Regions from separate parts of the Streptomyces diversicolor genome, predicted to be linked through region 3. Evidence: riboswitches for the same ligand, from Rfam matches in the RefSeq annotation. Region 3 holds a riboswitch; each other region holds the start of a gene.
What was found. A riboswitch is a leader RNA that binds a small molecule or an ion and turns the genes downstream of it on or off. The one in region 3 is predicted to bind cobalamin.
Positions count from the first base shown of each region.

Region 1 (3,222 bases), on a different contig from region 3:
GAGCATGCCCTTGACCGGGCGTGCGGTGAGCGACTGGGCGTACGTCGTCCAGCGCACCGTCATCGGCTCGGGCCGCGAGACGTCGCCGGCCAGGATCGGCGGGCGCACATAGCGGGTGCCGTACGACTGGACCCAGCCGTGCCGTGTCGCCAGATACCCGCTGAGCTGTTCCGCGAAGTACTGGACCATGTCGTTGCGTTCCGGCTCGCCGTGCACCAGGACGTCGATGCCGGTCTTCTCCTGGAACGCGATCACCTCCCGGATCTCGGCCTCGATGCGCTGCTCGTAGGCCGCCGTGCCGATCTTCCCCGCCCGCAGGGCCGCGCGCGCGGCGCGCTGCTCGCCGGTCTGCGGGAAGGAGCCGATCGTCGTGGTCGGCAGCAACGGCAGCCTGAGATGGGCCCGTTGGGCGGCGACACGTTCGGCGTACGGCTCGCTGCGGCGGGCGTCGGCCGCGGTGACGGCGGCCGTGCGGGCCCGTACGGCCGGATCCCTTGTGAGCGGGGAGGCCGCGCGCAAGGCGAGGCCGGCGCGGTTGGCGGCCAGTTCGGCGGCGATGGTGCCGGGGCCGTGGGCCAGGCCGCGGGCGAGGGTGACGAGTTCGGCGGTCTTCTGCCGGGCGAAGGCCAGCCAGCGGGCGATCTGCGGATCGATGTCCCGTTCGGCGGCGGCGTCCAGCGGTACGTGCAGCAGGGAGCAGGAGGCGGCCACGTCCATGCGGTCGGCGAGGCCGAGGAGCGTGCCCAGGGTGGACAGTGACCTGCCCAGGTCGTTGATCCACACATTGCGGCCGTCGACGATGCCCGCCACGAGCCGCTTGCCCGGCAGGCCCCCGGCCGCCGCGAGGCCGTCGAGGTTCGCCGCCGCTGGACCGGTGAAGTCCAGGGCGAGTCCGTCCACGGGCGCCTTGGCGAGCACGGGCAGGGCCTCGCCGAGCCGGTCGAAGTACGACGCGACCAGGAGCTTGGGACGGTCACCGCGCAGGCCCAGGTCGCGGTAGGCGCGGGCGGCCGCGTTCAGCTCGGCCGGGGTGCGGTCCTGCACCAGGGCGGGTTCGTCCAACTGCACCCACTCGGCGCCAGCCGCGCGCAGCTCGGCGAGAACCCGTGCGTACACCGGCAGCAGCCGGTCGAGGAGCGTGAGCGGCGCGAAGCCGGCCGGGACACCGGGGGCGGGCTTGGCGAGCAGCAGATAGGTGAGGGGACCGAGCAGCACCGGACGAGCGCGGAGACCGAGAGCGAGGGCTTCGCGAAGTTCCCCGACCTGCTTGCCCGCATGGGCTTCGAACACGGTCTCCGGGCCCAACTCCGGGACCAGATAGTGGTAGTTGGTGTCGAACCACTTGGTCATCTCCAGCGGCGCCACGTCCTGCGTGCCGCGCGCCATCGCGAAGTACCCGGCGAGCCCGTCCGCCTCGACCGCGGCGCGATGCCGCTCGGGGATCGCGCCCACCATGACGGTGGTGTCCAGGACATGGTCGTAGTACGAGAAGTCACCGGTCGGGACTTCATGGAGACCGGCGCCGGCCAGCTGCCGCCAGTTGGCGCGGCGGATGCCCGCGGCTGTCCCGCGGAGGGCGTCCGCGGTGACGCGGCCCTCCCAGTAGCCCTCGATCGCCTTCTTCAGTTCCCGGTCCGGGCCCTGACGGGGGTAGCCGTGGACGGTGGCCCGCACCGCCGGGGCCGTGGATGTCGCTGTCACGAAACTCTCCTTCGCGAGCTCTGGACGAGAGCGACCCCGAAGACACCGAGCGAGAGCGCGAAGGGATGGACAGCACGGACGAGCCACGACGTCCGTGCCCGACCGACATGCGCACCGACCCGCCCTCGGGGTCAACGGGATCTCCGCGCACGGCGGTCCGCGCGCGGGCAGTGGCAGGTCTTCGGACTCGCGGGCACGCCTCGTTGTCGTACGAGACACCTACTGGCCGTCGCTTCCCAGGCCCGTCACGTCCGGGCCCAGTGCGTATGACGGCGGTCGTTCCCGCTCACCGCTGCGGGGCAGTCCCGGATTCCCACCGGGTTCCCTCTTGCGACGCGCCTGCCTGGCGGACAGGGCGAACCAGCTGCACCGGCCAGCCTACGTGCCGCCGCCCCGGAGCAGGACATGACTTCCAGCATCCGGACGGTGCGGCGCAATCCCGGACGCGGGCGCGACCGCACCGATGGGCCACCCGGTCAACTGCGCCCGCGCATACGGCGGATGGGCGCCTGCCGGCACCGGCCGGCCGAGCGGTGGGTGTTCAGTCCGCGTTCGGGCGGGCCAATCCGTGGTCGTACGCGAAGATCACCGCCTGCACGCGGTCGCGGGCGCCGATCTTGGCGAGGACGCGGCCGACATGGGTCTTGACGGTGGACTCGGCCACGACGAAGTGCGCGGCGATCTCTCCGTTGGTCCAGCCCCTGCCGATGGCGACCAGGATCTCCCGCTCGCGGCCGGTCAGGGAGTCGAGCCTCGGGTCCGCGGCCCCCGGGCCGCCCGCGCCGTACGCCGGAGGGTGACGGGTGAACTCGTCCAGGAGACGGCGGGTGAGGGCGGGGGCGATGATCGCGTCGCCCGCCGCCACCGCCCGGATCCCGGCGAGGAGTTCATCGGGCCGCGCGTCCTTGAGCAGGAAGCCGCTGGCGCCCGCGCGCAGCGCGGCGTGCACATACTCGTCGAGGTCGAACGTGGTCAGCACCAGGACCCGCGAGCGGTCGCCGGCGGCCACGATGCGGCGGGTGGCCTCGATACCGTCCATGCCGGGCATGCGTACGTCCATGAGCACGACGTCCGGCCGCAGTTCCGCGGCCATGCGAACGGCTTCCGCGCCGTGAGCGGCCTCGCCCAGCACGTCCGTCTCAGGGATGGAATCGAGAAGCATACGGAAGCCGTAGCGCTGGAGTGGTTGGTCGTCCACGATCAGTACGGTGGTCATCGGGCGCCGCCGCGGGGTGTGAGGGCGAGGGTGGCCTCCACCCGCCAGCCGCCGTCGGCGGTCGGCCCCGCGCTGACGCTTCCGTCGTAGAGCGCGGCCCGTTCGCGCATGCCCACCAGACCGTGTCCCTCCTCGTTCGGCCGCCCTGGCCGCACGGCCGGGCCGCTGTCCTCGACCCGGATGCGCAGCCGGTCGTCCTCGACCACGACCGCCAGTCTCACCCGGGCCTCGGACCCGGCGTGCTTGAGGGTGTTCGTGAGGGCTTCCTGCACGATGCGGTAGACCGTCAGCTGGACCCCGCCGTC
Region 1 covers NZ_BAAJXA010000019.1:118,710-121,931, reverse strand. The annotation lists gene metE (5-methyltetrahydropteroyltriglutamate--homocysteine S-methyltransferase) at 1-1,701, opposite strand, end outside; cobalamin riboswitch at 1,873-2,064, opposite strand; gene AC27LF_RS23295 (response regulator) at 2,243-2,917, opposite strand; gene AC27LF_RS23290 (sensor histidine kinase) at 2,914-3,222, opposite strand, start outside.
Region 1: it holds a riboswitch for cobalamin, as region 3 does, so the genes downstream of both, metE (5-methyltetrahydropteroyltriglutamate--homocysteine S-methyltransferase) here and AC27LF_RS08555 (ABC transporter substrate-binding protein) in region 3, are expected to answer to the same signal.

Region 2 (3,222 bases), on a different contig from region 3:
CGGCGGCGACCTGTATACGGCCTACACCTTCGTCGCCGTACCGGCGGCGATCTACGCGGCCGGCGCGTCCGGATTCTTCGCCGTGCCCTACACGATCCTCGTCTATCCGCTGATCTTCACCTTCCTGCCCCGCCTGTGGTCGGTCTCGCACCGGCACGGCTACGTGACGACCTCGGACTTCGTGCGCGGCCGGTTCGGCTCCAAGGGGCTGTCGCTGGCGGTGGCGCTGACCGGCATCCTCGCCACGATGCCCTACATCGCGCTCCAACTGGTCGGCATCCAGGCGGTCCTCGACGTGATGGGCGTGGGCGGCGGCGAGAACACCAACTGGTTCGTCAAGGACCTGCCGCTGCTGCTCGCCTTCGGCGTGCTGGCCGCGTACACCTACTCCTCCGGTCTGAGGGCACCCGCGCTGATCGCGTTCGTCAAGGACACACTGATCTACATCGTGATCGCCGTGGCGATCATCTACATCCCGATCAAGCTGGGCGGGTTCGACGACATCTTCGCCAAGGCCGGCGACGCCTTCGCCCAGACCAATCCGGCCACGGGCGCGCCGCGCGGGGCGCTCGCCCCGCCGGAGGCGGGCCAGTGGACGTACGCCACGCTGGCCCTCGGCTCCGCGCTCGCGCTGTTCATGTATCCGCACTCGATCACCGCGACGCTGTCCTCGCGCAGCCGTGAGGTGATCCGCCGCAACACCACGATCCTGCCGCTGTACTCCCTGATGCTCGGCCTGCTCGGGCTGCTCGGCTTCATGGCGATCGCGGCCGGGGTCAAGGTCTCCAACGGCCAACTGGCCATCCCCCAGCTGTTCGAGGACATGTTCCCCGACTGGTTCGCGGGGGTGGCGTTCGCGGCGATCGGCATCGGCGCCCTGGTGCCCGCGGCCATCATGTCCATCGCGGCCGCGAACCTGTTCACCCGCAACATCTACAAGGACTTCATCAATCCGCACGCGACGGCCCATCAGGAGACCCGGGTCTCCAAGATCGTGTCGCTGCTGGTGAAGGTGGGCGCGCTGGTCTTCGTGCTGACCATGGACAAGACGGTCGCCATCAACTTCCAACTGCTGGGCGGCATCTGGATCCTGCAGACCTTCCCGGCCCTGGTCGGCGGCCTGTTCACCCGCTGGTTCCACCGCTGGGCGCTGCTCGCGGGCTGGGCGGTCGGCATGGTGTACGGCACGGTCGCCGCGTACGAGGTGGCCTCGCCGACGCAGAAGCACTTCGGCGGCTCGGCCAAGGAGATCCCCGGGATCGGTGAGATCGGCTACATCGGCATGACGGCGTTCGTGCTCAACGTCCTCGTCACCGTCGTCCTGACCTTCGTCCTGAAGGCCGTGAAGGCTCCCGAGGGCGTGGACGAGACGAGCCCGCAGGACTACACGGCCGACGCGGGCGACGCCGGCGTCCAGGTGGAGCTTCCGCCCGCCACGGCGGGCGCCGGGCACTGACAACACGAACACGCCCCGCACGGGCGCTGTGGCGCTGACAGCACGCCCCGCGCGGGCGTGTGGGCGCCCGCGGGAGCAACCGCGCCGCCCTGCGACGGGCCGCCGATGCCGAACCCGGCAACGGCGGCCCGTTGACGTACGACACAACATCTGGGGGTGCCACCACGGCCCGGCACTAGATGTATGCTCATGCTCGCTGTCGCCGCAGGGGAATCCGGTGCGAATCCGGAACTGTCCCGCAACGGTGTACTCATGCGCGTATGCCCGCATACCCGCATGCAGGCTTCAGTCCGAGGACCTGCCGACGGCGCACCCGGCCGTCCGGCCCGGGTGCTCTGACGTCCGGGCCTCGTGGAATGGGCCGGTGGACGCGACGCCGTGCGCGCTCGTGTGCTGCCCCCTGCCCTCTGCAAGGCCCCGTGCCGAGCGAGGGAGAGCCCCACGTGACCATCGCGCCAGCCGACCCGGCTTCAGCCGCCCAGGCGACCGCGGCCCCGGTGGAGACCGACGGCCCCGGTGCCGCGCTGCTGCGGACCCTGACCGAGCTGACCGCCGACCTCCCCGACGCCGACCCCGGCCGGGTCGCCGCCGCCGCGCTGCGCGGCCGGTCCGCGCGGTCCGACGCCGCTGCCACCGCGGAGCTTCGGGAACTGGCCACCGAGGCGGCCGCCGGCCTGATCTCGGAGGACCCCGCCTACTCCCGGCTGGCCGCCCGGCTGCTGACCCTGTCCATCCGCGCCGAGGCCGCCGCACAGGGCGTCACCTCGTTCACCGGGTCGGTCGCCGTGGGGCACCGGGAAGGGCTCATCGCCGACCGCACCGCCGCCTTCGTGCGGCGGCACGCCGAGCGGCTGGACGCGCTGATCGACACCGCGGCGGACGACCGGTTCGGCTACTTCGGGCTGCGCACGCTGCACAGCCGCTATCTGCTCCGGCACCCCCTGACCCGCCAGGTCATCGAGACGCCCCAGCACTTCATGCTGCGCGTGGCCGCCGGCCTCGCCGACGGTGATGCCGACGCCCTCTCCGGGGCAGACCCCACGCACGCCGTGGACGAGGTCGCCGCGCTCTACCGGCTGATGAGCCGCCTCGACTATCTGCCCTCCTCCCCCACGCTCTTCAACTCCGGCACCCGCCACCCGCAGATGTCGTCCTGCTATCTCCTCGACTCCCCCAAGGACGAGCTGGACTCCATCTACGACCGCTACCACCAGGTCGCCCGCCTCTCCAAGCACGCCGGCGGCATCGGCATCGCCTACTCCCGCATCCGCTCCCGCGGTTCGCTGATCCGCGGCACCAACGGGCACTCCAACGGCATCGTGCCCTTCCTGAAGACCCTCGACGCCTCCGTGGCCGCCGTGAACCAGGGCGGCCGGCGCAAGGGGGCCGCGGCGGTCTACCTGGAGACCTGGCACTCGGGCATCGAGGAGTTCCTGGAGCTGCGCGACAACACCGGTGAGGACGCCCGCCGTACGCACAACCTCAACCTCGCCCACTGGATCCCGGACGAGTTCATGCGCCGGGTCGACGCCGACGAGCAGTGGTCACTGTTCTCCCCGTCGGACGTGCCGGAGCTGGTCGACCTGTGGGGCGCGGAGTTCGACGCCGCCTACCGCGCGGCGGAGGCGGCCGGGCTCGCGAAGAAGACCATCCCGGCCCGTGACCTCTACGGCCGTATGATGCGCACCCTCGCGCAGACCGGCAACGGCTGGATGACCTTCAAGGACGCGGCCAACCGCACCGCCAACCAGACGGCCGAGCCGGGC
Region 2 covers NZ_BAAJXA010000033.1:69,077-72,298, reverse strand. The annotation lists gene mctP (monocarboxylate uptake permease MctP) at 1-1,456, shown strand, start outside; cobalamin riboswitch at 1,605-1,776, shown strand; gene AC27LF_RS32205 (ribonucleoside-diphosphate reductase subunit alpha) at 1,900-3,222, shown strand, end outside.
Region 2: it holds a riboswitch for cobalamin, as region 3 does, so the genes downstream of both, AC27LF_RS32205 (ribonucleoside-diphosphate reductase subunit alpha) here and AC27LF_RS08555 (ABC transporter substrate-binding protein) in region 3, are expected to answer to the same signal.

Region 3 (3,222 bases):
AAGCCGAGATGTGCGGCGACGCAGGCCCAGACGTCGGCCGTGGAGATGTCGGCGGGGCCGATGGTCACGGCGAACGCCACCGACGCGGTCACCGCCAGCAGCCCGCCGGCGGTCAACAGCGAGGCGCGGAGGTTCACTTGGCGAGCCCGAGGTCACGCAGTCCGGCGGCGACCCGTTCGATCCCCTCGACCGTGCGGATGGACGGGTTCATGGCCTGTCCGCTGAGCAGGATGTACCGCTTCTTCCTGACGGCGGTGAGGTTGCGGGTGGCGGGGTCGCTCTCCAGGAAGCGGATCTTGGCCTTGGCGCTCTCGGCCGTCTGGGACCTGCGGGTCAGATCGCCGAGGACGATGGCGTCCGGGTCGCGGTCGGCGACGGTCTCCCAGTTGATCTGGGGCCACTCGTCGTGGGTGTCGGAGAACACGTTCGAGGCGCCGACGGCCCGGGTGATGGCGCCGGGGGCGCCGCAGCAGCCGGCCAGGTAGGGCGACTGGGAGTTGGCGAACCAGTACATGAGCGAGACACCGGAGGCGTCGAGGCCGTCGGTGGCCGCCCGCACCCGCTCCTTCAGGCGTGCGACGAGCCGGTCTCCGCGTTCGTCGACGCCGAACGCGCGGGCCAGGTCGCGTATCTCGCCGTACACGGTGTCGAGGGTGAGCGGGGCGCTGCGGGAGCCGTCGCCGCCGCTGTCGTTGTCCTTTCCGGCGGCGCAGTCGGAGGGGGAGACGTATGTGGGCACGCCCAGCTTCTCGAACTGCTCGCGGGTGGCGACGCCGCCCTGGCCGAGGGTGGAGACGAACGACGCGGTGACGAAGTCGGGTCCGGCGTCGAGCACCTTCTCGAAGGAGGGGTTGTTCTCGGCGAGCCGGGGCACGGACGCGTTGGCCTTCTCCAGGCCCTTCATCACCGGGTCGGTCCAGGTGGCGGTGCCGGCGAGACGGTCCCCGAGACCGAGGGAGAGCAGGATCTCGGTGCTGCCCTGGTTGAGGGAGACGGCGTGTTCGGGGGCCGACGTCAGGGTGACCGGGTGGCCGCAGTTGTCGATGGTGCGGGGGTAACCGGCGGCGGAGCGGCCGGAGTCGGGGGCGTTTCCGCCGGGGCCTGCGCACCCGGTCAGCAGCAGCGCCGGGGCGAGCAACAGCACGGCGGGACGGCACGTGGCAGAAAACGCAGAAAACGCAGAAAACGGGGAAAACGGGGAACGGAGCACGGGCATGCCTCGGGTGTCGGGGCTCGTACGCGGAGCCTGGCCTACGGACGTCCTCCGCGCACGGGGCGCGGAGGTGCCAGCAGGTCTTCGGACTCGGGTTCGTCCGGACGGGGCGCCTTCCCGGTACGGCCCCGCACCGGCCTCGCGGCCGGCCCGAACCCCTCCCAGTGGCTTGGTGTGCCCTGCCCGTCCCCCTCACCGCTGCGCGTCAGTTCCGGATTCGCACCGGATTCCCTGGCCTCGGATGTGGCACGACTGGCCCGGCCAGGCTACCAAGATCGCCCGGCCGCCCGGACCGGGCCCCGTCCCCGGGCCGGGCGCCCGCATCGGCCACGCCGGCATCGGCGTGCCGGGCCGCCCCCCGACACCGGCGCTCCGGCCCGGGTGGGACGTCGTGCCTCACCCCGTTCCGTCCTCCGGGTCCACGGGCGGGGTCCCGGCGCAGATCCACTCGTGCACGACGGCCGGGGACAGTCCGCCGTCGGCGGCTATGACGTGCTCGGGCACGCCGGTGAGCCAGGCGGCGAGCACGGCCCGGCGCAGGTCGGCGGCGCGGGTGGCGAGGCCGGTCCGGTACGCGTCCGCGGAGCCGACGACGAGCTTGGGTGCGTCCTCCGCCAGGCGCCGGGCGGCGCGGCGGACGGTGCGGCGTGCGCTCTGGGTGTCGAGGTCGGTCATGCCGTCACCTCCCGTGCCGTGCCGAGCGGGCCGCGGTCCGGGCGCCGGTACGCATCCCGCACGCCGGGCTCCGGGAAGAGCCGCGCGACGAGCCGTTCCAGCCGGCGGGCGGGCTCACCACTGCGATGGACACGGGCGGCCACGGCGCCGGGCAAGCCGTCGCCGGGCGCCACACAGGAGGCGGCACGGTGGAGAGTGAGGCCGAAGGTGGTCGGGGTGGCCATGGGTACCTCCCCTTCCGTCGCGGCGGGGCAGGTCGAGGGCATGGCAGCCGCCGTGCGGGGCGGGGGGCTACCGGGTGCCCGAGGAGCGGGGGGACATGGGGATGCGGGGCCTCGCGTGGCCCGTACTACTGCTGCTGCGATCCATGTCGCTCACCTCCTCCTCGGTCGGCGGGCACCCGGTCCTCCGGGCTTCCGGCACCCCTCCATATTTGCACAGCGACGCAAATTCTGCCCACTCGCGGGGAGAAGGCCGCGGTCGGTCCCCGGCCCCGCGTCGGCCCCCTCAGTAAACTGGCACGCACGCGACGCATCCGGCTCCGCCCCCGGCCCCCGGTGCCGCGTACCCGTCCAGGAGGACGGCCGTCCCCGCCCGGCCGACTCCCGCCCATCGACCCGGCCGGGGTCTTCGTCGACTGATCGGGATGCGGGAGCACGACGTGCCGCCAGAGCCGACCGGTCCCGCACCGTCCGGGGCCGTGTCCATGACCGGACAGACCGCGTGCGGCGCGGGTCCGCGCAGCCCGCTGCGCACCTTCCTGCGGACCGAGACCGGCAGCGCCGCCGTGCTGCTCGGCGCGGTGATCGTGGCCCTTGTCTGGACCAACGTCTCCCCCGGCGGCTATGCGTCATGGTGGCGGACGGACATGTCGCTGACGATCGGTTCGGCCGGTGTCTCGCTGGAGCTGCGCGAGTGGGTGAACAGCGGTCTGATGACGCTGTTCTTCTTCGTCGTGGGTCTTGAGGCCCGCCGCGAGGTCGACGTGGGGGAACTGCGCGAGCGGCGCCGCGTCGTGCTGTCGGTGGTCGCCGGGGTCAGCGGCATGCTCGTCCCGGTCGCGATCTACCTCGGCTTCAACGCCGGACTTGACTCGGCGCAGGGCTGGGGCGCCGCCATGTCCACCGACACGGCCTTCGCCCTCGGCATGCTCGCCGTGCTCGGTTCCCGGCTGCCGGGCGGTCTGCGGGTCTTCCTGCTCACCGTCGCGGTCACCGACGACCTCGTGGCGCTGGTCGTCATCGCCCTCGCCTACAGCGGCGCGGTCCGCCTCTCCGCGCTGGGCGTCGCGCTCGGCGTCCTCGCCCTGCTTCTCGCGCTGCGCGCGGCGGGGG
Region 3 covers NZ_BAAJXA010000006.1:33,728-36,949, reverse strand. The annotation lists gene AC27LF_RS08560 (FecCD family ABC transporter permease) at 1-137, opposite strand, end outside; gene AC27LF_RS08555 (ABC transporter substrate-binding protein) at 134-1,216, opposite strand; cobalamin riboswitch at 1,272-1,485, opposite strand; gene AC27LF_RS08550 (hypothetical protein) at 1,610-1,888, opposite strand; gene AC27LF_RS08545 (hypothetical protein) at 1,885-2,112, opposite strand; gene nhaA (Na+/H+ antiporter NhaA) at 2,595-3,222, shown strand, end outside.